DNA from 4 places in the Ensifer soli genome. Region 2 is predicted to be linked to each of the others. Evidence: predicted binding sites of a transcription regulator. Region 2 holds the regulator's gene; each other region holds the start of a gene.
What was found. Region 2 encodes PhoB, which activates phosphate uptake and scavenging genes when phosphate is short. Its sites were predicted from a motif close to TGTCATNNANCTGTCAT; they were not measured.
Positions count from the first base shown of each region.

Region 1: ppk2 (polyphosphate kinase 2) is a predicted target of PhoB. The motif match lies at 3,103-3,119, and genes of this name have one in related genera.
Region 3: ACEVQ6_RS08255 (PhoX family protein) is a predicted target of PhoB. The motif match lies at 5,225-5,241, and genes of this name have one in related genera.
Region 4: ACEVQ6_RS09270 (alkaline phosphatase D family protein) is a predicted target of PhoB. The motif match lies at 4,738-4,754, and genes of this name have one in related genera.

Region 1 is NZ_JBHFEI010000006.1:298,120-305,384, forward strand. Features, by position in the region: gene ACEVQ6_RS11870 (aldose 1-epimerase family protein) at 381-1,247, shown strand; gene ACEVQ6_RS11875 (CorA family divalent cation transporter) at 1,258-2,283, opposite strand; gene ACEVQ6_RS11880 (DUF922 domain-containing Zn-dependent protease) at 2,449-3,051, opposite strand; gene ppk2 (polyphosphate kinase 2) at 3,164-4,075, shown strand; gene ACEVQ6_RS11890 (beta strand repeat-containing protein) at 4,115-7,265, opposite strand, start outside.
Region 2 is NZ_JBHFEI010000001.1:350,811-358,075, forward strand. Features, by position in the region: gene ACEVQ6_RS01550 (Hsp33 family molecular chaperone) at 1-129, opposite strand, end outside; gene argF (ornithine carbamoyltransferase) at 291-1,208, opposite strand; gene ACEVQ6_RS01560 (aspartate aminotransferase family protein) at 1,251-2,450, opposite strand; gene ACEVQ6_RS01565 (GcrA family cell cycle regulator) at 2,888-3,424, shown strand; gene phoB (phosphate regulon transcriptional regulator PhoB) at 3,530-4,213, opposite strand; gene phoU (phosphate signaling complex protein PhoU) at 4,365-5,075, opposite strand; gene pstB (phosphate ABC transporter ATP-binding protein PstB) at 5,104-5,919, opposite strand; gene pstA (phosphate ABC transporter permease PstA) at 5,933-7,252, opposite strand; gene pstC (phosphate ABC transporter permease subunit PstC) at 7,249-7,265, opposite strand, start outside.
Region 3 is NZ_JBHFEI010000004.1:238,433-245,697, reverse strand. Features, by position in the region: gene ACEVQ6_RS08275 (hypothetical protein) at 1-125, shown strand, start outside; gene ACEVQ6_RS08270 (MFS transporter) at 130-1,320, opposite strand; gene ACEVQ6_RS08265 (MOSC domain-containing protein) at 1,482-2,336, opposite strand; gene ACEVQ6_RS08260 (DUF2339 domain-containing protein) at 2,339-5,149, opposite strand; gene ACEVQ6_RS08255 (PhoX family protein) at 5,310-7,265, shown strand, end outside.
Region 4 is NZ_JBHFEI010000005.1:79,277-86,541, forward strand. Features, by position in the region: gene ppa (inorganic diphosphatase) at 1-314, opposite strand, end outside; gene ACEVQ6_RS09260 (GNAT family N-acetyltransferase) at 468-974, opposite strand; gene typA (translational GTPase TypA) at 1,156-2,982, opposite strand; gene ACEVQ6_RS09270 (alkaline phosphatase D family protein) at 3,113-4,678, opposite strand; gene ACEVQ6_RS09275 (M3 family metallopeptidase) at 4,813-6,864, opposite strand; gene ACEVQ6_RS09280 (LysE family translocator) at 6,962-7,265, opposite strand, start outside.

The DNA of each region.
Region 1 (7,265 bases), on a different contig from region 2:
GTCACAAGATCGTTTCGCAGCGCTCCCTTGAGACGAAGGTCGGGGGCCGGGCGTCGTCCCGCTGCTGATTCCCACTTCCCGGATGGATTCTCCATTGCGGAAGATGCTGTATTCCTAAATTAAAATCATGCCTTACGCCGACGCCTCCCCGGGCGGCGACATCCTGCGGCAGGCGGAGATCAACCTTCGGAACAGCCTTTCGCATCCATTGGCGCCCCTGCCCGTCATCCGACGCAAGAACAGGCGTCATGCCGGTTCATGTTGCAATGCGGGAGTTGAAAGCTGCAGCCGGGCCGATATTCTCAAGGCGGAAGAATTGCGGGGCTCCCGTCGCCCGGTGACGGGTCCTCGCCATCCGTCATTGCGCAGAGGGGCACTCCATGACCGAAACCGTCCGCATCGCTTCCGGCGACCTCGTCGCGGAGATCGCCGACCTCGGCGCCGAACTGCAAAGCCTGACGACGGCCGAGGGCCGGGCGCTGCTCTGGAGCGGCGATCCGGCCTTCTGGACGGGACGGTCGCCGGTTCTCTTCCCGATCGTCGGCAAGGCGCCCGGCGACCGGATCGCCGTCGACGGCGTCGATTATCCGATGGCCCAGCACGGCTTCGCGCGGCGCTCGGCCTTCACATTGGCAGAGGCGGGCGCAAGCGCCTGCCGGCATGTGCTGGTTGCCTGCGAGGCGACACGCGCGGCCTATCCCTTCGACTTCCGGCTCGAAGTCGCGCACCGGCTCGACGGACCGATGCTGACGGTAACGGCCGAGGTGCGCAACGAGGATGCGCGGCCGATGCCTTTCGGCCTCGGCTTTCACCCGGCCTTCCTCTGGCCGCTGCCGGGCGCGGCCGGCCGGGCGCACACGATCGTGCTCGACAACGGCGCCGAGCCGCCGCTCGCCCGGCTGGCAGGAGGCCTCCTCGTCGCCGAGGAGCTGCTGTCGCCCTTCCGCAGCGGACGTCTCGTTCTCGATCATGCCCTGTTCGCAGACGATGCGATGATCTTCCCCGAAGGCGCCGGGACAGGTCTGCGCTACGCGCCGGAGGGCGGCGCCGGCCTGCGCTTTCACTTCGACAACCTGCCCAACCTCGCGCTCTGGACCAAGCCGGGGGCTCCCTATATCTGCATCGAACCCTGGCATGGAATGGCGGCGCGGGACGGGGAAAGCGGCGAGATCGCCGCGCGTCCTTTCTCGCAAACGCTCGAACCCGGCGCCTCGGCGCGCTTTTCCTTTTCCGTCGTCGTCGAATGACGGGGCAGGATCACAGCCAGTCGATGCGCTTCAGCAGCCAGAGCGTCGCGACCGAGGTCGCCACCACGAAGGCGACGATGACGAGGAAGGCCGACGTATCCCCGACACCGGGAATGCCGCCGACATTCATGCCGAACAGCCCGGCGACGACGCTCGGCGGCAGGAGCAGCGCGGCGAGCGCGCCGAGCCGGTTCGAACTGCGCGCGATGCGCTCGCCGATCACCGTCGACAGGTCGTCATGCAGGATGCTGGTCCGGTCGCGGATCGCGTCGAGATAGTCGATGAAGCGCATCAGCTTGTCGATGACCTCGCGCAGGCGCAGCGTGTCCCGCTCCTTCAGCCATCCGGCGTCGTCATGGGCGATCCGGTTCAGCGCATCGCGCTGCGGGGCGAGATAGCGGCGCAGCTGCACGGACCGCCGGCGCAGGAGTTTCAGCCGCTGGCGCACCTCGCCGGCCTCGCCCTGGAAGATCAGGTCGTCGAGTTCGTCCACCTCCTCGTCCATGGCATCGAGCACGGGCTCCAGGTCGCGCACCAGCTTATCGCTGATCAGGGCAAGGAGGTCGCCGGTCCGCCTCGGTCCCTTGCCCTTCTGGAGGGCGAGACGGATGTCGCGCAGCGCGGTGATATAGTGGCCGCTGTCGCGCAGCGACACGAGCCGGTGCGCGTCGACCCAGATGTGCAAGGGGATGAGATCGATCCCCGCGCCCTCCTCCCCGACCTCGTCGGGCCGGGTGGCGCAGACGCCGCGCAGGATGATCAGCAGCCCGTCGTCGATCGGCTCGACGCGCGGGCGCGAATCCTCGGCGAGCAGCGCCTCCGCGATCAGCGGATCGAAGCCGCCGCTCGTCGTCACCCAGTCGACGGTTGCCGGATGGTCCCGCTCGAAATGCAGCCAGAGCACGCCGTCGCCGGGCCTCCAGCCGCACATGTCGGAGACGCTCAGCGTGCGGCAGCCGCCATCGCCGCCGAGCAGGATCGCAAAGCGAAGGCCCGGCTCCTCCCCGTAGCGCATGTCCGGCGCGCCGTCGCCCATCGCCGTCCCCTCGCATCCGCGCCCTGCCATCCTTCGGCGCATGCCGTCAGGCATGTTCATGACATTAGTCTAAATCACGCCGGCAGCAAGACGGGGGCGAACCCGCGGCAAAAGCGGCGCGGACCGGGGCACGGCCTGGTCGCCGCGACGCCGGGGATCCCGCCCTCAGCGGCCGTTGACGAGGCTGAGGATCAACCGGTGGACCGCGCCGCCGTCGCTCATCTCCACCCGGTCGAAGTCGCGCGCCGCGGCGCGCTGCGCCTGCGACAGGGGACCGAGAATCGCCGGCAACGCCTCGCGGATCCGCTGACATCGGGGATCGTCCGGCACGGAGAACCCGACGGTCGCCGCCTCGATCCTCCTCACCATCTCCTTGATCTGCTCGCCATGCACCCGCTCATGCGCCTCGACGCCGTCGATGAAGGTTTTCCACAGCGCGGCGGTGGCGGGCAGCAGCGGACGGGCGGGACGCGGCAGCGTATAGGTGATCACGAGCCTCGGCTTCGCCGCGGCCAGCCTGCAGCCGCCGTCCGGCGTCGGCTCGTAGGAGCGCGTCCAGGTCAGCTTGAAGCCGGTATGGGCGATGACGCGCCCTTCTCCGAGCGTCGGCCCCCGTTTACCGATCGAGGCGTAGAGTTCGGGGCCGCTCGTGCCCGTGATCGTGTAGGTCGCGATCGTCTCGACCGCCTGCCACCCGGCCCGCGCCGGCCAAGCGGCAAGCGTGGCGGCGATGAGTGTCCCGATCAAAATCTTCACGCCGTCCTCCATCGCGATCGGCCTCTTTTCGCCTACCGGAAGGGCCAGGGCAAGGGCAACGGCTGTCACATGGCTGTCGCCGAAGCCTGCTCCTGTGCGGACGGACAACAGGACACCGACCGCCATGCACACCGACAACAGCCATATGAACCGCATCAAGGACGAAATCGCCGACAGTTTCGACGAGGAGCTCGAACTCCAGATGGAGGAAGAGCGCATCGACGATCTCGCGGCTGACGCGATCTCCGAACGGGCCGTGAAGACGATCGACCGGAAAATCTACTTCCGCGAGCTTTTCCGGTTGCAGCATGAGCTGGTGCGCCTGCAGGACTGGGTGGTGCACAAGAAGCTGAAGGTGGTGGTCCTGTTCGAGGGGCGCGATTCCGCCGGCAAGGGCGGCGCGATCAAGCGCGTGACCCAGCGCCTCAACCCCCGCGTCTGCCGCGTCGTCGCCCTTCCCGCCCCGACCGAGCGCGAGCGCAACCAGTGGTATTTCCAGCGCTATGTCTCGCATCTGCCGACGGCCGGCGAGATCGTGCTCTTCGACAGGAGCTGGTACAATCGCGCCGGCGTCGAGCGGGTGATGGGCTTCTGCACGCCGGAAGAACTCGAGGAGTTCTTCCGCACCGTGCCGGAATTCGAGCGCATGCTGATCGGCTCCGGCATCATCCTGGTGAAATACTGGTTCTCGATCACCGACGAGGAGCAGGAATTCCGCTTCCGCATGCGCATCGAGGACCCGCTGAAGCAGTGGAAACTCTCGCCGATGGATATGGAAAGCCGCGTCCACTGGGAGGACTACACGAAGGCGAAGGAGGAGATGCTCGCCCGCACCCATACGGAGGACGCGCGCTGGTGGGTGATCGACGCGGTCGACAAGAAGAAGGCACGGCTGAACTGCATCGCCCATCTCCTGCGCCAGATCCCCTATGAGGATGTGCCGAAACCGTCGATCGAACTGCCGGAACGCGTCCGCCACGCCGACTATCTGCGCCATCCCGTGCCGCCGGAACTCCATGTGCCGGACGTCTACTGACGTCGCGAACGACCGGTGCGGCGCTGGACGGACAAGGCGTCAGACGACGAAGACATCCGCATGCGTGAGGGATGGCCTGGTGTCGAGGGTGGCGAAACGGATGGCGGCCGCCTCGCCGCTGCCGTCGGCGTCGTAGAAGACCGCACCGCTTGCCCGGTCGTAGAGAATGCGATCGTTCGCATCGAGCGAACCGGTGCCGATATCCTTGAAGGCGGCCGCCGCGAGGTTGCCATGCGTCAGTGCCCCGAAAACGGATGCGCTCAGGCGGATCGTGTCGTCGGCAAGGGAAAAGTCAGCGATCCGGTCGACATTGGTGCCGCCGATCGGGGTTGAAAAGGAAAAGCTGTCCGCGCCCGCGCCCCCCGCCAGGCGGTCCGCGCCGGCACCGCCGTCGATGACGTTGGCGGCGCCGTTGCCGGTGATGGTGTTGGCTCCACTGTTGCCGGTCGCGTTGATCGCCGCAGACCCGGTCAGGACGAGGTTTTCGATCGCCTGGCCGGACAGCGAGAAGCTGACCGACGCGCGCACCGTATCGGTACCGCCGTCCTTCGCCTCGAAAACCCGGTCGCCGGCATGGTCGACGACATAGGTATCGTTGCCCGCGCCGCCCGTCATCCGGTCGGCATTCCCCCCGCCGTCGATGATGTTGGCGGCGCCGTTGCCGGTGATGGTGTTGGCTCCACTGTTGCCGGTCGCGTTGATCGCCGCAGACCCGGTTAGGACGAGGTTTTCGATCGCCTGGCCGGACAGCGAGAAGCTGACCGACGCGCGCACCGTATCGGTACCACCGTCCTTCACCTCGAACACCCGGTCGCCGGCATGGTCGACGACATAGGTATCGTTGCCCGCGCCGCCCGTCATCCGGTCGGCATTCCCCCCGCCGTCGATGATGTTGGCGGCGCCGTTGCCGGTGATGGTGTTGGCTCCACTGTTGCCGGTCGCGTTGATCGCCGCAGACCCGGTTAGGACGAGGTTTTCGATCGCCTGGCCGGACAGCGAGAAGCTGACCGACGCGCGCACCGTATCGGTACCACCGTCCTTCACCTCGAACACCCGGTCGCCGGCATGGTCGACGACATAGGTATCGTTGCCCGCGCCGCCCGTCATCCGGTCGGCATTCCCCCCGCCGTCGATGGTATTAGAAGCGCGGTTGCCGGTAACGGTGTTGGCTCCACTGTTGCCGGTCGCATTGATTGCCGCGGAGCCGGTCAGGACCAGGTTTTCGATCGCCTGGCCGGACAGCGAAAAGCTGACCGAAGCACGCACCGTATCCGTCCCGCCATTCTTTGCCTCGAACACCCGGTCGCCGGCATGGTCGACGATATAGGTGTCGTCGCCCGCCCCACCCGTCATCTGATCGGCATTCGCACCGCCATCGATGATGTTGGCGGCACCGTTCCCGGTGATCGTGTTGGCGAGGTCGTTGCCGGTGCCGTTAAGGGCACCTGTGCCCGTCAGGACGAGCCTCTCGATGTGCGGGGCCAGCGTGGTGCTGACCGACGCCTCCACCGTGTCCGTCCCCGCACCGGCAAGCTCTATCGTCCTGTCGCCCCGGTTGTTGACGACGTAGGTATCGTTTCCTGCACCGCCGCGCAGCGTATCGGCTCCGGCGCCCCCGTCGAGACGGTTGTTCCCTGAGCCTCCGGTCTGCGTCTTCGAACTGCCGCTGTCCGCCGTCACCGTGACACGCGCGCCGTCGGTGGCGATCACCCCCTCGATCACCCCGATGTTCACGAGGCTGTCGAGGTGAAGCACGCCGCTGCGCACGGCAAGGAATCCTTCATTGGTGAAGAGTGCGCGGATGGTCGCGTTGCCTGCAGCGCCCTCCTTCTCCCAAAGCCCCAGATTGAGGATCCTCGCGGCACCGTCAGCGCTGATGTCGCCGTCCGTGAGGGTGTAGGTGCGGCCGGACGCATTGACGATCTGGCCGCTGAGCCGGAATCCGCCGGTCTGGACTGTCGTCCCGTTGTTGATGAAGTCGATCGCGCCAGCCGCGGAACCGAGATCGATGCCGTTGATCGTCGCGGTCCCGGTGACGCGAAGGCCGCCATTGCCGATGCTGTTGAAGCCCGTGTCGAACCGCGCCGAACCCGCGAGCGTCAGGGTGCTTCCATCGAGGTTGACCGCCGCGAAGGTGCCGACCGAGAACGCGCCGCGATAGGTGTAGGTCTCGCTCAACGTCGCCGCGCCGTTGACCTCCAGCGCCGACGTGCCGATCGCCGCATAGACCTTCGTGGTGCCCGAAAGAATGAGTTTTCCTGCACCCGTCACCGTGCCGAAGACCGTGGCGTCGCCCGCAAGCCGCAATGTCGCCCCCCTGCCGACCGAAAGAACGCCGGTCGCCTCCTGGGTGAACGTGCTGTTGATCTCCGATAGTCCACCGGATGACGGCGCAACCGTGATCGTCCCGCGATTGATGACCACCGCGCCGTCGTTGGTGATCGACCCGCCGCTGATCGCATAGGTGTGGCCGCCCTCGTTGGTCAGCGTGCCCCTCAGCGATACCGAGCCCACCTGCTCGACGCTGCCGAGGTTGCGAACGGCAATCGCGCCGGAGGGCGAACCGAGCGCCACGCCGCCGATCGTCGCGTCGCCGGTGATCTTCAGCACGCCGGAACCGCCGATCGTGTTGAAACCGCTGACGAGATGGGCGACGCCGGAAAGCTCGAGCGTATGCCCGCCGAGCCGGGTGGTGCTGAACGTCCCGATCGTGAACGCGCCGGCATAGGCGAGATCGGAGGACAAGGTCGTCGTCCCGTTGAGGTTGAGCGCCGCAGTGGAGATCGCCGTGCCGACCGTGGCGGCCCCGGACAGGGTCAGCGTCCCCTGCCCGCCAATCGTTCCTGCAAGCGTCGACGCGCCTGCGAGCCGCAGCGTCGCCCCGGCAGCGATCGAAAGCGTGCCGACCGTATCGAAGGCGGTCTGGATGTCGTTGGCCGTGCCGGCAGCGGCGGTGACGATGCCGTTATTGGTGAAACGGCCGTCGACACCGGCAATCGTGCCGGCCTTCAGGGTGTAAGTCCGGCCCGCATCGTTCAGTATCGTGCCGTTGAGAAAGATCTGGCCATCCTGCGTGACGGCGCCGGAATTGCGCAGGGTCGCCGCCGTGCCCTGATAGCCAATGCCGATAGCGCTGACGACGGCCGAACCGGTGATGCGCAGGGCTCCCGTCCCGTCGATCGTTCCATAG
Region 2 (7,265 bases):
GATGGCGTCGAGCATCGGCCCTAGCTGGACCGCCCGGCCGCGCACGTCGAGCGCGTCGACCTGGAAGGGCACGACGTGATCGTCGCCGGCATGGCCGAATTCGCCAAGAACGCTTTCGGTGGTGGTCATGGTCAAAACTCCCGCGCCCCCGACCCGCGGTCGATCACGGGACGAGGCGCATGTCAAAACGGGCGCAAGGCGCCCTCGCCTGTTCGGTATGGGCCGCATGTAGGAATTCGCCGATCGTCATCAAGGGGACGGCATCAGGCGACAGACCGGGGCGGTTCCGTTTAGAATGCGTTGAGGCACCAGGCGAGGATCGACTTCTGGGCGTGCAGGCGGTTCTCCGCCTCGTCGAAGACGACCGACTGCGGTCCGTCGATCACTTCGTCGGTCACCTCCTCGCCGCGATGCGCCGGCAGGCAATGCATGAACAGCGCTCCCGGCGCCGCCTTGGCCATCAGGGCGCTGTTGACCTGGTAGGGCTGGAAGACGTTGTGGCCGCGGGCGCGGTGCTCCTGGTTCATCGACACCCAGGTGTCGGTGACGATGCAGTCGGCGCCGGTGACCGCCTTGTCGGCATCATGGGTCAGCACGATGTCGCCGCCATTGTCGCGGGCCCAGTTGAGGAACCTGTCCTTCGGCTCGGAGCCGAGCGGCACGGCCATGGTCATGCGGTAACCGAAGCGGGCCGAACCCTCGACCAGCGAATGCAGCACATTGTTGCCGTCGCCGGTCCAGGCGAGCGTCCTGCCCTTCACCGGGCCGCGATGCTCCTCGAAGGTCATGATGTCGGCCATGATCTGGCAAGGGTGGGTGTCGTCGGTCAGCCCGTTGATGACCGGTACGGTCGCGTGCTCGGCAAGCTCCAGCAGGCGGTTGTGGTCGGTGGTGCGGATCATGATCGCATCGACATAGCGCGACAGCACCTTGGCCGTGTCGCCGATCGTCTCGGCGCGGCCGAGCTGCATCTCGGTGCCGGAGAGGAACAGCGTCTCGCCGCCGAGCTGGCGCATGCCGACATCGAAGGAGACGCGGGTGCGGGTCGACGGCTTCTCGAAGATCATCGCCAGCATCTTGCCGGAAAGCGGCTTGTCGTCGGTGCCCGCCTTGGTCGCCACCTTGCGCAGCTTGGCGTCGTCGATGATGACGCGCAGGTCGCCGGCCGTCATTGCCGAGAGATCGAGAAAATGCCTGGTGCCGGCCATGTCCGTCTGTCCCTGTCCTTAGCTGTCGTCGCCTTCCGCCGGTCAGGCGGTCTTCCGTTCCGTCGCGGCCGTGATCCGTTCCGCCGCCCGCTCGAGACGCGCCAGCCCCTCGCGCGCCTCCTGCGCCGTCGTCGTCAGCGGCGGCAGCAGGCGCAGCACGTTGTCGCCCGCCGGCACCGCCAGCATATGCTCCGCCCGCACGGCCTTCAGGAACTCCGCCGGCGGAATGCGGGTCTTGACGCCGAGCATCAGCCCCTCGCCGCGGATCTCCTCGACCAGGTCCGGGTAGCGGTCCTTCAGCGAGGCGAGCCCCTGGCGGAAGACCAGCGCCACGTCGCGGACATGCTCGAGGAAGCCATCGGCCAGCACGACGTCGAGGACGGCATTGCCGACGGCCATCGCAAGCGGATTGCCGCCATAGGTCGTGCCATGGGTGCCGACGACCATGCCGGCGGCGGCCTCCGCCGTCGCGAGGCAGGCGCCGAAGGGAAAGCCGCCGCCGATGCCCTTGGCGACCGCCATGATGTCCGGCGTGATGCCGGCCCATTCATGGGCGAAGAGCTTGCCGGTGCGGCCGACGCCGCACTGGACCTCGTCGAGGATCAGGAGCAGGCCGTATTCGTCGCAGAGCGCCCGCAGTTCCTGGAGAAACGCGTTCGGCACCGGCCGGATGCCGCCCTCGCCCTGCACCGGCTCGATCAGGATCGCCGCGGTCTCCTCGGTGATCGCATCCTTGACCGCCTGCATGTCGCCGAAGGGTACCTGCAGGAAGCCCGGCACCTTGGGGCCGAAGCCCTCGAGATACTTCGCCTGCCCGCCGGCGGCGATCGTCGCCAGCGTGCGGCCGTGGAAGGCGCCCTCGAAGGTGATGACGTGGAACTTTTCCGGATGGCCCTTGGCGAAATGAAAGCGGCGCGCCGTCTTGATCGCGCATTCCAGCGCCTCGGCGCCGGAATTGGTGAAGAAGACCTTGTCGGCGAAGGTCACCTGGGTCAGCCGGCGGCCGAGCGTCTCCTGCCCGGGCACCTCGTAGAGATTGGAGAGGTGCCAGAGCTTGTCGGCCTGCCCCTTCAGGGCCGCGACCAGATGGGGATGGGAGTGGCCGAGCGAGCTGACGGCGATGCCGGCGGCGAAATCGAGGTAGCGCGTCCCGTCCTCGGCGATCAGCCAGACGCCGTCGCCGCGCTCGAAACGCAGCGGTGCGCGGGCATAGGTGTCGTAAAGCGGCGTGGCGTCGGCCATCTCGCGTCTCCCTCGATCGCTGCGGTGGAATGCCCGCGGATCAGGCGCCGCTGGCCCGAACACCGGCCCGAAAAATCAAAAACCGCCTTTCGGCGGCGCCGCACTATCATCATTTTTAGGCTGTGATGTCAACAAAGCGACGCCGTTTCGCCGCATGCGGGAGGGCGAAAACGCCGATCGATTTTTTTGGCCGGAAGGGCTTGCAAAAATGCCACGGCCTGAAAGCAAGTTGGGGAAAACCCAGATTTCGATTCGCAGCGATTCCATGGACTCTTGCCACGGAGTCCCCGGGCCGGTACCTTAATATCCGATTAAGAGACGCATGCGGCGGACCTAGTCACCGAAACACAAGTTGTCGCGTTGGCGCTCCGCCGGATGGCCGGGGCGGGATGGTTGATTCCATCGATGCCGGCGCCGGGACACGGGAGACGATGATCATGAACTGGACGGACGAGCGGGTCGAGAAGCTGAAGAAGCTGTGGTCGGAGGGGCTCAGCGCCAGCCAGATCGCCGCCCAGCTCGGCGGCGTCAGCCGCAACGCGGTGATCGGCAAGGTGCACCGGCTGAGCCTGCCGGGACGCGCCAAGGCCGGCGGCCCCGCCGCCGCGACACGCAACACCAAGCGCACCACCTCCGCCCCGAAAGCGCCGAACTATGCTGCGACCCGGGTGACGACGCGCACCGTGGTCCACCAGGCCGGCGCGACCATGCTGAAGGAAGAGGTCGAAGTCGCCGAGGAGGTCGTCGAGACGGTGGTGGAAGTGGCGCCGGTCCGCAGCAACGTCGTGGTTCCGATGACCCGCAGCATCGGCCTCACCCAGCTGACCGAGCGCACCTGCAAATGGCCGATCGGCGATCCGCTGAACGAGGAATTCCACTTCTGCGGCAACGACTCGCCCGACAGCTCGCCCTATTGCAGCTTCCATGCCCGCATCGCCTATCAGCCCTCCGCCGAGCGCCGCCGCGCCCGCTGACGGGGCAGGCCGGGACGGACCGGTGCCGATCTCAAAGACGAAAGCGACCGTGACCCTTTCCGGATCACGGTCGCTTTGTTTTACCGTTGCGGAATACGGCGCCCGTCAGCTCTCGAGGGAATAGCCGGCGCCGCGGACCGTGCGGATCACGTCCTGCATGTTGGAGAAATTCAGCGCCTTGCGCAGCCGGCCGACATGGACGTCGACGGTGCGCTCGTCGACATAGATGTCATGCCCCCAGACGCCGTCGAGGAGCTGCGAGCGCGAGAAGACCCGGCCCGGCGAGGTCATCAGGAATTCGAGCAGGCGGAATTCGGTCGGCCCCAGCCGCACCTCGCGCGACTTGCGATGGACGCGGTGCGTCTCGCGGTCGAGCTCGATGTCGCCGCATTTCAGCAGGGTCGACAGGACCTCCGGCTTGGCGCGGCGCAGCATCGCCTTGATCCGCGCCATCAGCTCTGGCGTCGAGAAGGGCTTGACGACATAGTCGTCGGCGCCGGTCGCAAGGCCGCGCACCCGCTCGCTCTCCTCGCCGCGCGCCGTCAGCATGATGATCGGCAGGCGCTCCGTTTCCGGCCGCTGGCGCAATCTCCGGCAGAGCTCGATGCCGGACACGCCGGGCAGCATCCAGTCGAGGACCAGGAGGTCCGGCACGCGCTCCTGCAGCCGGATCTCCGCCTCGTCGCCGCGATGGATCGTGTCGACCTCGAAGCCCTCGGCCTCGAGATTGTAGCGCAGGAGCACGCTCAGCGCCTCCTCGTCCTCGACAACGGCAATTCTCGGATTCATGGGGTCTGTTGCTCCCTGGCATGAGGCCCGCGGTCGGCGGGTCGCGGGACGGAAAACGTCCTCCCGCCGCAGCCGACGGAGACCGGCGGGCGAGCCCGCCGGGAAACCGTCCGGTCCGTTCTCCCGCGCGATGCGCGCGCGGCCGCGTTCCTCAGCCGGCGATGGCGCCGAGCGAGGCGGTGGTGTCGTCCTTCGGGCGCTCGCCCTCCGGCTGGGCGCCGGTCGCCATGTAATAGATCGTCTCGGCGATGTTGGTCGCGTGGTCGCCGATGCGCTCGATGTTCTTGGCGCAGAACAGGAGATGGGTGCAGGGCGTGATGTTGCGCGGGTCTTCCATCATGTAGGTGAGCAGCTCGCGGAACAGCGACGTATAGATCGCGTCGATCTCGTCGTCGCGCTCGCGGATGCTCTTCGCCTTCTCGGGAAGCCGCGAGGCGTAGACGTCGAGCACCTCCTTCAGCTGGGTCAGCGCCAGTTCGGCGAGATGCTCGAGGCCGCGGGCGAGCTGGCGCGGCACGCCGGAACCGGCGACCGAGGTCACGCGCTTGGCCGTGTTCTTGGCGAGGTCGCCGACGCGCTCGAGATCGGCGGCGATGCGGATCGACCCCATGATCTCGCGCAGGTCGCTCGCCATCGGCTGGCGCTTGGCGATGGTGACGATCGCCTTCTCGTTGATCTGGCGCTCGGCGTCGTCGAGGATGACGTCGTCGGAGATCACCTTCTGGGCGAGGCCGGTGTCCGAATGCACGAGCGCGCGGACGGATTCGGCCACCATCTGCTCGGAAATCCCGCCCATCTCGGAAATGCGGCGGGAGAGATACTTCAGTTCGTCGTCATAGGCGGAGACGATATGCGATGCCATGGTCGTGTTCCTTGAACGGGGGCGCGGATCAGCCGAACCGGCCCATGATGTAATCCTGGGTGCGCTGGTCGTCAGGATTGGTGAACATCTTGTCGGTGTCGTTCTCCTCGACGAGATTGCCGAGGTGGAACATGGCGGTGCGCTGCGAGACGCGGGCGGCCTGCTGCATCGAATGGGTGACGATGACGATCGTGTAGTTGGCGCGCAGCTCGTGGATCAGTTCCTCGACCTTGGCGGTGGCGATCGGGTCGAGGGCCGAGCAAGGCTCGTCCATCAGGATGACCTCGGGGCTGACGGCCACGGCACGCGCGATGCAGAGGCGCTGCTGCTGGCCGCCGGAAAGCCCGGTGCCCGGCTCGTGCAGCCGGTCCTTCACCTCGTTCCAGAGGCCGGCCTTCTGCAAGCTGGTCTCGACGATCTGGTCGAACTCGCTGCGGCCGCGCGCAAGCCCGTGGATCTTCGGCCCGTAGGCGACGTTCTCGTAGATCGACTTCGGGAAGGGGTTCGGCTTCTGGAACACCATGCCGACGCGGGCGCGCAGCTCGACGACGTCGATCGCCGGGTCGTAGATGTCGTCCTGCTCGAGCGTGATCCTGCCGGTGACCCGGCAGTTCTCGATCGTGTCGTTCATGCGGTTCAGCGTCCTGAGGAAGGTGGACTTGCCGCAGCCGGACGGGCCGATCAACGCCGTCACGGTGTTTTCGCGGATGTTCAGGTTGACGTCGAACAAGGCGCGCTTCTCGCCGTAATAGACGGAGACGTCCTTGCCGATCATCTTGTAGGGAACGCTGTTCATCTTCTCACCCACGGCTTTCTCGATCGCTGCTTCCGTCATCATGTTCATGATCAGTATCCTTCTACCAGCGACGTTCAAATCGGCGGCGCAAAAGAATGGCGCCGAGGTTCATGACAATGAGGAAGATCAGGAGAATGATGATCGCCCCCGAGGTGCGTTCGACGAAGGCGCGTTCCGCCTCGTTGGCCCACATGTAGATCTGCACCGGCATCGCGGTGGCCGGATCCAGCGGCGAGGCCGGAAAATCGGCGACGAAGGCGACCATGCCGATCAGCAGCAGCGGCGCGGTCTCGCCGAGCGCATGGGCGAGGCCGATGATCGTGCCGGTCAGGATGCCGGGCATGGCGAGCGGCAGGACGTGGTGGAACACGGTCTGCATCTTCGAGGCGCCGAGCCCGAGGGCGGCGGCGCGGATCGACGGCGGCACGGCCTTCAGCGCCGCGCGGGTGGCGATGATGATCGTCGGCAGCGTCATCAGCGTCAGCACCAGGCCGCCGACGATCGCGGCGGAACGCGGCAGGCCGGCGAAGTTGATGAAGACCGCGAGGCCGAGCAGACCGTAGACGATCGAGGGCACCGCCGCCAGATTGTTGATGTTGACCTCGATCAGGTCGGTGAAGCGGTTCTTCGGCGCGAATTCCTCGAGATAGATCGAGGCGGCGACGCCGATCGGCAGCGACAGCACCAGCACGATGAGCATCATGTAGAGCGAGCCGAGAAAGGCGACGCCGACGCCGGCGGCTTCCGGACGGCTGGAGGCGCCGTTGGTGAAGATACCGGTGTTGAAATGCTTGGCGAGCGCGCCCGCTTCCGCGAGCTGGTTCATCCAGCCCACCTGCCTGTCGGAGACCTTTCGGCTCGTCTCGGCGACCGAGAGGTCGATCTGGCCCTTGAAGGCCGAGTCGAGGTCGCCATGGGCGAGCATGGTCACCGGGACCGTTCTGCCGATCAGCGACGGGTCGGCGACGACCATCTTGCGCAACTGCACGCGGACGCTGTCGGAGATCATGCCGTTGACGGCGCGAAGGCCTGCGCGGTCGCTCATCTCGACGCCGAGCACCTTGGCGAGCGCGTTGCGGGCGACGACCGGGTAGTTGGCGCTGACGAGCTTGGCCGGGTTGGTCGCCCGCTCGTTGTCCTTGTCGATGATCTGCTCGGAAAACTCGACCGGGATGGTGATCATCGTCTGCTGGAACGCGGTGTAGCCCTTGGAGACGACCGAGAACAGCAGCAGGAAAAGGAACAGGAGGCCGAAGCAGATCGCCGCCAGTCCATAGAGGCGGAAGCGGCGCTCCGCGGCGTAGCGGCGGGAGATCCCGATGTCGCGACGCGTCTGCTTGACGCCGGCATGGGCGGCGTTGGCCGAGATGACCTGGCTCATTCGTACTGCTCCC
Region 3 (7,265 bases), on a different contig from region 2:
CGCTGAAGCAATGCAGCCTGAGCTCGCAGGGCATGGCGGGCCGGTTCAAGACCTGCCGTTATGATTGCGGCGCATCGCTCACCGTCGGCGAGCGCGCGACCTGTCCCTTCGTCCTCCAGCGCTGACGCGTCAGGCCGTCGCGGGCCTCAGCACAGGCTTCTCCTCGATCGGCCAGTGGACGGCCGCCGCGAAGAGCCCGAGGGCGACGCCGATCCACCAGACCGGATCGTAGGAGCCGAAATGGTCGTAGAGATAGCCGCCCATCCAGACGCCGAGGAACGAGCCGATCTGGTGCGACAGGAAGACCATGCCGCCGAGCAGCCCCAGATGGCGCGTTCCGAACATGATGGCGACCAGCCCGTTGGTCGGCGGCACCGTCGACAGCCACAGGAGCCCCATGACGATCGCGAAGACGATGACGGACAGCGGCGTCTGCGGCAGGAGGAGGAAGGCCGAGACGGCGATCGAGCGGCCGAGATAGATCAGCGAGAGAAACGACGGCTTCGCGTAGCGCTGGCCGATGAAGCCGGCGGAGAGCGACCCGATGATGTTGAAGAAGCCGATCAGCGCCAGCGCGATCACCGCATAGCGCGCATCGATGCCGAGATCGCCGATATAGGCGGGAAAATGCGCGGTGATGAAGGCGACCTGATAGCCGCAGACGAAGAAGCCGGAGACGAGCAGGACATAGCTGCGATGGGTGAAGGCCTCGATCAGCGCTTCGCCGGCCGTCTGCCGGCTCGCAGCCTCGCGCTGGCTGCCGGAGGTCGAATTGCCCCTCAGCGGAATGGCGATCAGCGGCACGAGCAGCATCAGCACGCCGAGATAGACGAGGCTGTCGGACCAGCCATAGGCGGAAATCAGCCCCTGCGACAACGGCGCGAACAGGAACATGCCCGCCGAGCCCGCCGCCGTGCCGATGCCGAAGGCCATGGAACGGCGTTCCGGCGCGACATTGCGGGCGAAGGCCGAGAGAATGATGCCGAAGGAGCCGGAAGCGACGCCGAGGCCGACAAGGACGCCGCCGCCGACATGCAGCCACACCGGCGCCGTCGCATGGGCCATGACGACGAGGCCGGCGGCGTAGATCACGCCGGAGAGCGCCAGCACGCGCCAGGTGCCGAAGCGGTCGGCGATCGCGCCGAAGAACGGCTGGCCGAGGCCCCAGCAGAGGTTCTGGAGAGCCATGGCGAGGCCGAAGGTGGTGCGGTCCCAGCCGGTATCCGTCAGCATGGGCAGCTGGAAGAAGCCCATGGCGGAACGCGGACCGAAGGTCAGCATCGCGACCAGCGAGCCGGCGACGATGATCAGCCAGGGCATCGGGGCAGGCCGGGCCTGCGCGACGGCCGGCGTTGCGGGGCGGGACGCGGATGAAGGGGACATTTGCGGGCGACTCCTCGGGGGACGTGCCATCCTACCATCGCGGGCGCGCGACAAAAGCCAATTTCATTGACAGGACCGATCAGCGGCGCTGATGCGGCTCAGCCGCCGCGCCGCTTCATCGGCCAGACCGCGTCCCGCCTCTCGATCACCGTCACCGGATCGCCAAGCGCGATGCGGCCCGGCCCGCGCGCAACGGCATTCCAGCCGAAGAGCACGCCCGGCACGCGACGGTCGGCCGACATGCGCTTCTCCGCAAGGCCGGCAATCGGATTGCCGCCGGTGCGCGCGCCGGTCGTCTGGTCCTGCGTCGTCATGATGCAGCGCGCGCAGGGCTTGACGAGGTCGAGCACGATCCCGCCGACCGCGATCGACCGCCAGCGGTCTTCCGCCCAGGGCTCGTCGCAATCGATGAGGATGTTGGTGCGGAAGCGGTCCATGCCGACCGCCTCGCCGCCCGTCCCGACGAGGGTGCGGTTGAGGTCGGCAAGCGAGCCGGTTGTCGTCACGAGGATCGGATAGCCGTCGGCGAAACCGACCGGCACCGGGATGCCCGTCCAGGTGGCGCTCGTCAGCCGCGCGGCGCGCGCGTCCATATGGGCGAGACGCACGGGCTTGGCGAACCAGTCGGAAAGAACGGCATCGTCTTCGGGCTGCGAGATCGCCGCGTCCACCGTGGTGCCCCAGACGGTGACGCCGAGGCGGCGTTCGGGATCAAAGCGCAGGGTCAGCGCCGCCCCGTCCTTGGCGAGATGAAGCACGCTCCCCTCGCCCCGCGCCTCGACGCGGGCAAGCGCCGGCAGTTCGCGCTGGGTGATGAAGGCGCCGGTCTCGTCGATCAGCATGAAGCGCCGGTCGCCGGCAAAGCCGTCGCGCGCGACGTCGACGGCGTCGAGCGGAATGGCGCGGCCGCTCTTCAGCGGATGGATGTTCAGTTGCGTGACGGAACGCGGCATGGTCAGGCCCTTTCGGCAGGAGCAGGATCGGCGGGCGCGGCCGCAGCGGCGGAGGCGGGCGGGCGCGCCGAAAGCAGCCTCTGATAGAAGAGGCCGATGCCGATGAGAACGCCGCCGAGGCCGATGAAGGACAATGCCCGAAGGAATCCTTCGAGATGGGCCATGTCGATCAGGAACACCTTGATCACCGCGACGATGACGAGAACCGCCGATGTGATGCGGATCGCGCGCGCGTTGAAGCGCGCGCCGAGCCAGAGCATGGCGACGCCGATCGCCAGCCAGACGACCGAATAGGTGTAGGTCTCGCCGGCCAGAAAGCCCTTCCAGTCGGCGATGCCCGGACCCTGCCAGGCCCGGCGGACGCAGAGCGTCGCCCAGGCGAAGACGAGCACGCCACCACTGACGGCGAGCGCGGCGATGTAAGGCGGCGGCCGGCGCCCCTGCGCCAGCCAGGCGAGGGCGGCATAGGCGAGGCCCGGCAGCAGGTAGCCGATCAGCAGCAGGTCGAGGAGCGGCCAGGGGCCGAGCGGTTCGCCGGTGAAATAGGGGTTCAGGCCGACCAGGTGGGCGGCGAGCACCGAGAGCATCGACAGGATGCCGAGCGCCATGCTGCCGTAGCGCAGCACCGTGCCCGGCGAGCGCAGGTCGAGCAGCATCATGATCGCCGAGGCGCCGATGACGATGAGCGTGTAGATCGACTGTTCCGCAAGCGTCGGCATGCCGGAATCGAGCCGCCCGCCGTTCATCGCATGGCGCACGAGGATTGCGGCGGTCAGCAGCGCGAAGAGGCAGGCGAGCGCCTGCAGCAGGTTGCGCACCCGGATGCTCGACCAGCGGCGCATCTCATAGGCCGAGAGCGCCAGAAGGGCCGCCGGCACGCCGTAACCGGCGGCAAGCGCGTTGACGACCGGCGTCGTGCCGAGGCTGAGCGGCCCGACGATGGAGGGCTCCCAGGCGATGCGGCCGAGCACGCCGAGGGCCGCCGCCACCATCATCCAGGGCATGACCGGCCAGGGGCGGATCCGCGCCGCGACGACATAGGCAAGGCCGAGCGCGGCGAGCAGCATCGTCGTCCAGACCCCGTCCGTCAGCGCGTGCAGGCCGACGGCGAAGGCGGCGAGCGAGCCGGCCGTCAGCAGCGCCTGCACGGCGGGCAGGCCGGCGGCCTTGCGGCGGGAGAAGACGTCCGCCAGCGCCAGCAGCGCCGCGCCGCAGCCGAGCGCGAACAGGCCGTGCAACGGGTCGAAGCCGAGCGTGCCGAGCATCAGGAAAGACAGCGCGACGATCGCCGCCGGCACCGCCGCGACGATGCCGGACCAGAGCGCGGCGAGGCGCGGGTCGTCGGCGATCCGGCGGTGGATCGCCAAGGCACCGGCGAGCAGGAAGACGACCGAGAGCACGAGCGCCGCGGCGATCAGCGTCGACGCCTCGACCGCGGCGAGCGGCAGGCCGGTCTCGGGCAGGAACGACAGGGTCGAGGGCATCAGGCTCCACAGGCCGGCGAGCGCGGTGACGGCGGAAAGCAGCGCGGCGGACGCCGCCTGCCGCTCGACCGCGCCGAGGACAGCCATCGCCGCGACGATCAGAGCGAACTGCGCGACGTCGGCACGGCCGCCCGGCCCGAACAGCGGACTGGCGATGACGAGCGCCGCCAGGGCGGCGGAGAGCGACGCCGTCAGCACCAGCGGCAGGAGAAGCGGCCGCAACACGCCGCGCCAGGTCTCCCGCGGCCCGGCGGCCGCGTCGCCGGGCGTTTCATCGCCGCGCCGCCGCAGTCCGGCGAAAAGGCCGTTTCCGGCAAGCATGACGGGCATCGCCAGCATCGCCGGCGTCGGGGACACGGCGCCGTTCGACAGGACGATGAAGAAGGCCCAGAGGCCGAGGCCGAGATTGGCGAGCGAGGGCACGACGCGCCAGCCGCGGCGATGGGCGGCGGCGAGTGTCGCGGCGAAGGCGACGAGGAGATAGGCGACGAGGCTCCAGCCGTCCGGGGCCTCGGTGTCGACGAGAAGCGGTGTCTCCATGGCGGCGAGCAGGCCGAGGCCGGCGAGCGCCTGCCCGTGCAGGAGCGAGAGCCCGACGGTTCCGACCGAGACCAGCGCCAGAAGGAGGAAGGCGCCGGTCGGCCCGATGAAGCCGTAGACGCCATAGGCCGCATAGACGACGCCGAAGAGCGTGACCGCGCCGGCGGCGGTCAGCACGCCGGGAATCATCGCATTGCCGAAAGCGGGCACGATCCGCGGCACGGCCCGGCGGCGGATGAATTCGCCGGCCGCGGCGAGGGCGAGGCCGAAGAGGGCGGCGAGCGCCAGCCGCACGCCGGGGCTCAACAGCCCGGCATCGATCGAATATTTCACCATGAAGACGCCGCCGAGCGCGAGCGCGATGCCGCCGACCCAGACCGCCCAGCGCGCGCCGAGCCGGCTTTCGAGGCTCTCCTTCGGCGCGGGTGATTCGGAGGGCTGCGGCGCTTCGGCGACGCGCGCCTTGACGCTGGCGGGCTCGCCGCGCGCGGCCTTCTCCACCGCTTCCTGCGGCAGGTCGCCCTCGCCGGAGAAACTCGCGGCGCCGGTGACGGCCGGCTTGAAGAGGATGGTCTTGCGCGGCGGCGGGTGGCCGGCCGCGGCTGCCGCCGGCAGTCCCCTGCGGCCGGCCGGTTCGATCGCGACGCCGGTGATGCGGCCGAGTTCCTGGCGCAGGTCGGCCACCTCGCGCTCCAGGGCGGCAAGGCGGCTGCGCCCCCGCCAGGCGGCAAGCGAGAGAAGGAAAGCGGCAACGGCAAGCAGTTCGAACATCGGATCCTCGATCGGCACGGGCGGCGACCATAGCCGCTTTTGTCGTCCGGCCCAATGCCGCTGCCGCCTGAGGTGGCCGCGCCGCGCCGAGATTGTCGTGCGCCTGTCACGGAGGGAGGGCAGAGAGGATGCGGGCGGCCGGCGGCCGCACGGGCTTTGGCGACGAGAGGAGCACACGATGGACACGCATGTGAACGGTCATGACGCAACCGGTTTCCAGACGCTGACCGAGCGCCGCGAGGCCGTCGAGGATGTCGGACGGAACTGTTCCGCCAATCCGACGATGGGCGACATCATCCGTCGCCGCTTCTCCCGCCGCGCCTTCATGTCCGGATCGCTCGCCGTCGCGGCGATCTCGACCACGGTCAGTCCGCTCGCGCTCCTGACCGCCGAGGATGCGCGCGCCGAGACCGGCTCCGCCTTCGACTTTGCGGAAGTGGAGGCCGGCGTCGACGGGACCCATCACGTCGCCGACGGCCACGAGGCCGAGATCCTGATGCGCTGGGGCGACAAGGTGTTCGCCGACAGCCCCGATTTCGACCCGATGAACCAGACGGCAGAGGCCCAGGCACGGCTCTTCGGCTACAACAACGACTATGTCGGCTTCATCCCGCTCGACGGAAATCCCGACCACGGGCTTCTCGTGGTCAACCACGAATATACCAATGCCGAGCTGATGTTCCCGAACTTCGCCCGCGTCGTCAAAGAGAAGAAGACGAAGGACGGCAAGCCGGTCGTCGAGAACGGCGTCGAGGTCGAGGAGGAGAAGGTCGTCCTCGGCGACTACACGAAAGCCCTGGTCGACATCGAGATGGCCGCGCATGGCGGCACGGTCATCGAGATCCGCAAGATCGACGGGAAGTGGCAGCCGGTTCTCGACGGGCGCTACAACCGTCGCATCACGGTCGCGACCGCGATGGAGATCACCGGCCCCGCCGCCGGCCACGACCGGCTGAAGACCTCCGCCGACCCGACCGGGACGAAGGTGCTCGGCACGTTCAACAACTGCGCCGGCGGCGTCACCGCCTGGGGCACCTGGCTGATGGCGGAGGAAAACGTCAACGGCTATTTCGGCGGCACGCTCGCCGATGACCATCCCGAATTCGCCCAGATGAAGCGCATGGGCATCCCCGGCGGCCAATATGCATGGGCGTCGTTCTACGACCGTTTCGACGTATCCAAGGAGCCGAACGAGGCGAACCGCTTCGGCTGGGTGGTCGAGGTCGACCCGCTGGATCCGGCATCCGTGCCGAAGAAGCGCACCGCGCTCGGCCGGATGAAGCACGAGGGCGCCGAATCGGTCGTCAACAAGGACGGCCGCGTCGTCTTCTACTGCGGCGACGACGAGCGCTTCGACTATGTCTATAAATTCGTCACCGCCGGCACGTTCAACCCGGACGACCGCGCCGCCAACCGAGATCTCCTCGACGCCGGAACGCTCCATGTCGCCCGCTTCGACGAGGACGGCACGCTCGCCTGGCTTCCGCTCGTCTTCGGCCAGGGCCCGCTGACGCCGGAGAACGGCTTCAACAGCCAGGCGGACGTGCTGATCGAGACGCGCCGCGCCGGCGACCTGCTTCAAGCAACCAAGATGGACCGGCCGGAGGACGTTCAGCCCAATCCGAAGACCGGCAAGGTCTATGTGATGCTGACCAACAACACGCGGCGCAAGGCCGACCAGACCGACGCGGCCAATCCGCGCGCGGACAACGCCTTCGGCCACATCATCGAGATCAGCGAGCCTGACGGCGACTTCGCCGCGACCAGCGCCACCTGGGACGTTCTACTCAAATGCGGCGATCCGTCGCTCGCCGAGGTTGGCGCCTCCTTTTCCACCGCGACGACGAGGAACGGCTGGTTCGGCATGCCGGACAATTGCGCCATCGACGCGGAGGGCCGCCTCTGGGTCTCGACCGACGGCAACAACGAGAAGGACACCGGCCGCACCGACGGCATCTGGGCGATCGACACGCAAGGCGCTGCGCGCGGCACCTCGACCCTGTTCTTCCGCGTGCCGGTCGGGGCGGAGATGTGCGGGCCGAGCTTCAACCCGACCGCCGACACCTTCTTCCTCGCCGTCCAGCATCCGGGCGACGCGGGGCTCGCCACCTTCGAAAACCCGGCGACCCGCTGG
Region 4 (7,265 bases), on a different contig from region 2:
TTCTCGTCCTTGCCGGAATTGTCCTCCATCATCATCACGCCGATAGGGCGGACATTGATGACGCAGCCGGGAACGAGGGGGCGGGTCGAGGCGATCAGCACGTCGATCGGGTCGCCGTCGTCCGACAGCGTGTGCGGCACGAAGCCGTAATTGCCCGGATAGGTCATCGGCGTATAGAGGAAGCGGTCGACGATCAGCGTGCCGGCATCCTTGTCCATCTCGTACTTGATCGGATGTCCGCCGACCGGAACCTCGACGATGACGTTGATGTCCTCGGGCGGGTTCTTGCCGATGGAAATTGCGTCGATCCGCATATGTGTCTCCCAAGCTGAAGCGATGAGCGTCGCAGTGCGATAAAGGGAAATGCCGCACTGCGCAACATGGCTTTCGTCGGATGGGCAAAAATGGACCGGGCGCCGTCGCGGAGCCGGAACGCGGCGGGCGCCGAAAGCCGCAGCGCGGAAAATTCAGTCCCAGACGTAGCCGATCTTGCGCAGGCTGCGGCCCTCGAAATCCTCCATGCCCTCGGCGATGTCGCGGCCCCCGGCACCGCGGAAGAACCGGTCGGCATTGAGACTGTCCTCGAGGCACCAGACGACGAGGCCGCGGCATCCGAGCGACTTCAGCAGGCTTTTCGCCTCGCCGAAGAGCAGGCGGCCGAAGCCGAGGCCCTGATATTCTGGCCGCAGGTAAAGCTCGTAGACCTCGCCTTCCTGCGGCAGGGCACGGGCGCGGTTGAGGCCGAGCGTGGCATAGCCGGCAATGGTGCCGGCGACATCGAGAACGAGGAGCGTCGCGGGACCGCCGGCCGCCTTGCGCCACCAGGCCTCGTTGCGGCGCTCGATCATCTGGATCAGCGGGCGGTGCGGGATGAGGCCGGCATAGGCCTGCCGCCACGCGGCGCGATGAACCCCGGAGATCGCCGCGGCGTCACGGGCTTCCCCCCGCCGGATTTCGATGGTGACTGTCTTCATGACGCACTCTGACCATGTCCCGCATCCGGCTTACGGATGCCCGATCGAAGGACCGCGACCGGACCTTCGCCCATGGGCAAAGTTAACGCATTCTTAACGCTTTCAGCAACCGGCAAAGAGATGCGGCGCACAAAAAACCCCGGATCGCTCCGGGGTTCCTCGTTGTCGCCACGGGCCCTCGTCAGGCCGCGCCGGCAGTGCGGGCCTTTTCGAAACGCTTGCGGTCGTTCGGGTCGAGATAGAGCTTGCGCAGACGGATCGACTTCGGCGTCACTTCCATCAGTTCGTCGTCCTGGATCCAGGACAGCGCCCGGTCGAGCGTCATGCGGATCGGCGGCGTCAGCTTGACGGCCTCGTCCTTGCCGGCGGCGCGGATGTTGGTCAGCTGCTTGCCCTTCAGCACGTTGACCTCGAGGTCGTTGTCTCTGCTGTGGATGCCGATGATCATGCCCTGATAGACCTTCTCGCCCGGCTCGATGATCATCGGGCCGCGGTCCTCGAGGTTGAACATGGCATAGGCGACGGCCTCGCCGGCGCCGTTGGCGAGCAGCACGCCATTGACGCGACCGCCGATGGCGCCCTTGTAGGGCTGGTAATCGTGGAACAGCCGGTTCATCACCGCCGTGCCGCGCGTGTCGGTCAGAAGCTCCGACTGGTAGCCGATCAGGCCGCGCGTCGGCGCGTAGAAGCGCAGGCGCTGGCGGCTGCCGCCCGACGGCCTGAGCTCGACCATCTCGGCCTTGCGCTCGGACATCTTCTGCACGACGACGCCGGAATGCTCCTCGTCGACGTCGATGACGACCTCCTCGATCGGCTCCATCAGCGTGCCGGTCGCGTCCTTTTCCATGACGACGCGCGGGCGCGAGACGGCGAGCTCGAAGCCTTCCCGGCGCATGGTCTCGATCAGCACGGCGAGCTGCAGCTCGCCGCGGCCGGAGACGAAGAAGGAATCCTTGCCCTCGGCCTCCTCGATCTTCAGCGCGACATTGCCCTCGGCTTCCTTGAACAGACGGTCGCGGATGACGCGGCTCGTCACCTTGTCGCCCTCGGTGCCGGCGAGCGGGCTGTCATTGACGATGAAGGACATGGTCACGGTCGGCGGGTCGATCGGCTGGGCCGTCATCGCCTCGCTCACCGAGGGATCGCAGAACGTGTCGGCGACCGTGCCCTTGGACAGCCCGGCGATCGCGACGATGTCACCCGCATGGGCCTCTTCGATCGACGTGCGCTCGATGCCGCGGAAGGCGAGGATCTTCGAGATGCGCCCGTTCTCGATCAGCCTACCGTCCTGGCCGAGCACCTTGACCGACTGGTTCGGCTTGATCGAGCCCGACGCGATCCGGCCGGTGATGATGCGGCCGAGGAAGGGGTTGGCCTCGAGGATGGTGCCGATCATGCGGAACGGGCCCTCCTCGACGGTCGGCTCGGGAACATGCGTCAGCACGAGATCGAGCAGCGGCGCCAGACCCTGATCCTTCGGGCCTTCCGGATTGACGTTCATCCAGCCGTCGCGGCCCGAGCCGTAGAGGATCGGGAAGTCGAGCTGCTCGTCGGTGGCGTCGAGATTGGCGAAGAGGTCGAAGACCTCGTTGATGACCTCCTCGTGGCGGCCGTCCGGGCGGTCGATCTTGTTGATCGCGACGATCGGCTTCAGGCCGACCTTCAGCGCTTTGGAGACGACGAACTTGGTCTGCGGCATCGGGCCTTCGGAACTGTCGACGAGGACGATGGCGCCGTCGACCATCGACAGGATGCGCTCGACCTCGCCGCCGAAATCGGCGTGGCCGGGCGTGTCGACGATGTTGATGCGCACGCCCTTCCACTCGACCGACGTCGCCTTGGCGAGGATGGTGATGCCGCGTTCCTTTTCGAGGTCGTTCGAATCCATCACGCGCTCGGCGACGCGCTGGTTCTCGCGGAACGAGCCGGACTGTTTCAGGAGCTCGTCGACGAGGGTCGTTTTCCCATGGTCGACGTGCGCGATGATCGCGATATTGCGGAGTGCCATGTTCTGATCTCTGAGGCTGGGGGCGCAACATCGGGGACGCGCCACGTTCATTTGGCGCGCTCATATCCTGTTTTTCGCGTTCGCGAAAGAGGGGCGCCGGTATTGCAGCCATGCGCGGCCGACACGCCGCTCATCCAGTCACCACGGGATCGAGCACGACGCGCCACAATTCGCGGTCGTCGCGGTCCATCAGGCGCACGGTCATCTGCCGGCTCTGGCCATCGATGTCGACGAGGCCGAAGAACTGCAGGCCGGCGGAGGGCGGCAGGTTCTGGTCGATGCCGGTGCCGGCCGCCTTGATGAAACGCACCTCGGGACCGAAGGTCCTGTCGAGCGGCTTCGGCCCATAGGTGCCCGAATGGAGCGGGCCGGAGACGAATTCCCAGAAGGGCAGGAAATCCTTGAACGCCGCGCGCGACGGATCGTAGTGGTGCGCCGCGGTATAGTGCACGTCGGCCGTCAGCCAGACGATGTTGTTGACCGCGTTGTCGCGGAGGAAGCGGAAGATCTCCGCGAACTCGCCCTCGCGTCCCTTCGGCGGCCCGTCGTCGCCGTTCGCGATCGCGTCGCTGCCCGTCTTCGAGGCGTAGTCGTCCCAGACGACGAGGCCGATCGGCATGTCGCAGGCGATCACCTTCCAGGTGGCGCGCGAGGCGGCGAGCTCCCGCTTCAGCCAGGCCGCCTGCCGCCAGCCGAGGATGCCGGCGCCGCCATCCGCCTGGTTGGGGTCGCGATAGGAGCGCAGGTCGACGAAGAAGACGTCGAGCAGCGGCCCGTAGACGATCTTGCGGAAGATGCGGCCGGGCTGCGTCTCGAAGGGGCGGACCGGCGTCATCTCCCTGAACGCCTGCAGCGCCCGCCGGGCATAGACGGAGACGTCCTTTTCCGGGTAGCGCGGATCGCCGGAAAGGTCGGTCGAGGCGGACCAGTTGTTCATCACCTCGTGGTCGTCCCACTGGTAGAAGATCGGGCAGGCGGCGTTGAAGGCGCGGACATGATCGTCGAGGAGGTTGTAAGCCCACTGGCCGCGATACTCATTCAGCGTGCGGGCGACATCGCGCTTTTCCGGGGTGACGATGCGGTTTTTCCAGAGCGTGCCGTCGCGAAGCGTGATCTCGTCGGGGATCGGATTGTCGGCGTAGACCGTGTCGCCGGAATGGATGAAGAAATCCGGCGCATGGATCGCCATCGTCGCATAGGTCTTCATCCCGACGTCGTCGATGCCCCAGCCCTGTCCCGCCGTGTCGCCCGACCAGGCGAAGCGCAGCGAACGGCGCCGGAACGGCGCGGTGCGGAACCGGCCGACGATCGGCTCGGAGACCCTGTTGACGTCTGAGAGGTCGGTCGCGGTGAAGCGGTAGAAGATCTCCTGGTCCGGCAGGAGATCGGCCAGGAGATGTTTCGCCGTGCAGTTCGAGCCCGGCAGGGCATTCAGTTCGGCGACGCGGACAGGGTCGCCGAAGGCGCCGGTGGTCGAATAGTCGAGCGCGATGCGGCAGGGGCGGTCGACCTGCGTCCAGACCATGCCCGAGGCCGTGTCGACATCGCCGGACTGGACGCCATGCAGGAAATGCGGCCTGCGGCTCTGGAGATAAAAGGGCGCGGCGAGCTTCGCCGTCGCCGCCAGGCCGATCGCGCCGGACGACAGAAGAAAGGACCGGCGGCTCAGTCCCGCCTGTGTTGCGGCATCGTCCATGGATCGCTCCCACGCTGGTCGCGAGCCGCCGTCAGACGGTGCGCGTGGAAGCGACCTTTTGTCATCCGCGTGTCAGCGCGGTTGCAGATCCATGACGGTCCGTCGAAATTTCTGCGACGGGAGGATGACGATCCTCACGCGGCAAGCCCCCTCTTCGCCAGCATGGCCTCCGGGCTCGGCAGTTTGCCCCGGAAGGCGCGATAGGCCTCCTCGGGATCGATCGAGCCGCCGACGGAATAGATATTGTCCTTGAGCCGCTTCGCCATGCGGCCGTCGAAGGCGTCGCCGGTCTCCTCGAAGGCGGCGAAGGCGTCGGCATCGAGCACCTCCGACCACATGTAGGAATAGTAGCCGGCCGAATAGCCGTCGCCGGCAAAGACGTGCTGGAAGTGCGGCGTCGCATGGCGCATCACCAGCGACGGCGGCATGCCGATCCCGGCGAGCACCTCCGCCTGCACCGCCATCGGATCCTCGACGGGACCCCGCGTGTGAAAGGCCATGTCGACGAGGGCGGAGGAGGTGAATTCGACCGTGTTGAAGCCGGCATTGAAGGTGCGGGCCGAGAGCAGCTTGTCGAGCAGGTCCTTCGGCAGCGGCGCGCCGGTCTCGACATGGACCGCATAAGTCGAGAGGATGTCGGGCACCGTCAGCCAATGCTCGTAGAGCTGCGACGGCAGTTCGACGAAATCGCGCGACACGCCGGTGCCGGAAACCGAGGGATAGGTGACGTTCGACAGCATGCCGTGCAGCGCATGGCCGAATTCGTGAAAGAGCGTGCGCGCGTCGTCGAGCGAGAGCAGCGACGGCTTGCCCTCGGCCGGTTTGGCGAAGTTGCAGACATTGTAGATGATCGGCAGCTCGCCCTTCGTGCCGTTCGGCAGCGGCAGCCTGTGCTGCGACTGGAAGGAACTCATCCAGGCGCCCGACCGTTTCGAGGAGCGGGCGAAATAGTCGCCGAGGAACATGGCGACGAGCGTGCCGTCCTCGTCGCGGATGTCGAAGACGCGCACGTCCGGATGGTAGGCGGTCACCCCCTTGCGTTCGATGGCGACGATGCCGAACAGGCGCCTCGCCACCTCGAAACAGGCCTCGATCATCCGGTCGAGCTGGAAATAGGGCTTCACCTCGCTCTCGGAGAAGGAGAAGCGCCGGGCGCGGATCTTCTCCGCATAGAAGCGCCAGTCCCAGGGCATGACGTCGTGGTTGCCACCCTCCTCGACGATCAGGGCGGCGATGTCGCCCTCCTCCTGCTTCGCGCGCACCAGCGCCCTGTCCCAGACCTGGCGAAGCAGGCCGTTCACCGCCTCCGGCGTCTTCGCCATGGTGTTGTCGAGCTTCAGCGCCGCATAATTCTCGTAGCCGAGCAGGGCGGCCTTTTCGGAGCGCAGCGCCAGCGTCTCGCGGACGATGGCGCGATTGTCGGTCGGCCCGCCGGTCTGGCCGCGCGCCACCCAGGCCCGGAAAGCCTGCTCGCGCAGGTCGCGCCGGGCTGAGAAGGTGAGGAAGGGCTCGATGATCGAGCGGGAGAGGGTCACGACATAAGGCGCTTCGGCACCGCGATCCCGCGCCGCCGCCGCCATCGCCTCCTTCAGGAATTCCGGGATGCCGTCGAGATCGCGCCCCTCCTGAAGCGGCAGCGACCAGCCGCTCTCGTCGGCGAGCACGTTCTGGCCGAAATTCGCGCCGAGACCGGCAAGCCGCTCGTTGATCGCCGCCAGCCGCTCCTGCTCCTTCTTCGGCAGCTTCGCGCCCGACTTGACGAATCCCTTCCAGTGGCGCTCGAGAACGCGCATCTGCTCGAGGGTGAGGCCGAGTGCCTCACGCTCCTCCCAGAGCCGGTCGATGCGCGAGAACAGCGTCGCGTTCATGCCGATCCTCGAATAGTGCCGCGACAGTTTCGGGGCGATCTCGCGCTCGAGCATCTGGATCGTGTCGTTGGTGTGGGCACCCGCCCTGTTCCAGAACAGCGCGGAGACGCGGGAAAGATCGTCGCCGGCAATTTCGAGCGCGACGATCGTGTTCTCGAAGCTCGGCTCCTCCTGGTTCATGGCGATCGCATCGATCTCGCCGTCGTGGCGGCTGAGCGCGGCATCGAAGGCCGGGGCAAAATCGCCGTCGCCGACCCGGTCGAAACGCGGAAGCCCGTTCGGACCGCTCCAGTCCGTCAGCGCAGGGTTGAGGGTCATCGCACAGTCCTTTCGAAAGTGTCCGCCTGAGGCGGGCGCGGCGGTCGTCCCGCCCGACATGGCCCCTTGCCGCAGGCACGTCAAGGGTCGCCTCCGCTCAGGCGCGGCGCAGGTTCAGTAGCCCCGGCGCCGCATGCATGACCGCCTGCACGGCGAAGCCGATGAACAGTACGCCGGAGAGCCGCACGATCGCCCGTTCGTGCCGGCGGTAGAAGCGCCGGACGACCGAGGCGCCGATGACGCCGATCAGCAGGATGTCGGCGATGAGGAAGCCGAGAAAGGAGACGGCGAGCAGGGCCGGCAGCGCCTCGAAATCGAGCGCATTGGCGGAGCTTGCGAGAAGTGCGGTGAAGGTCGCGAGCGCGACCGGATAGCCCTTCGGATTGGTCAGCCCGAAGATC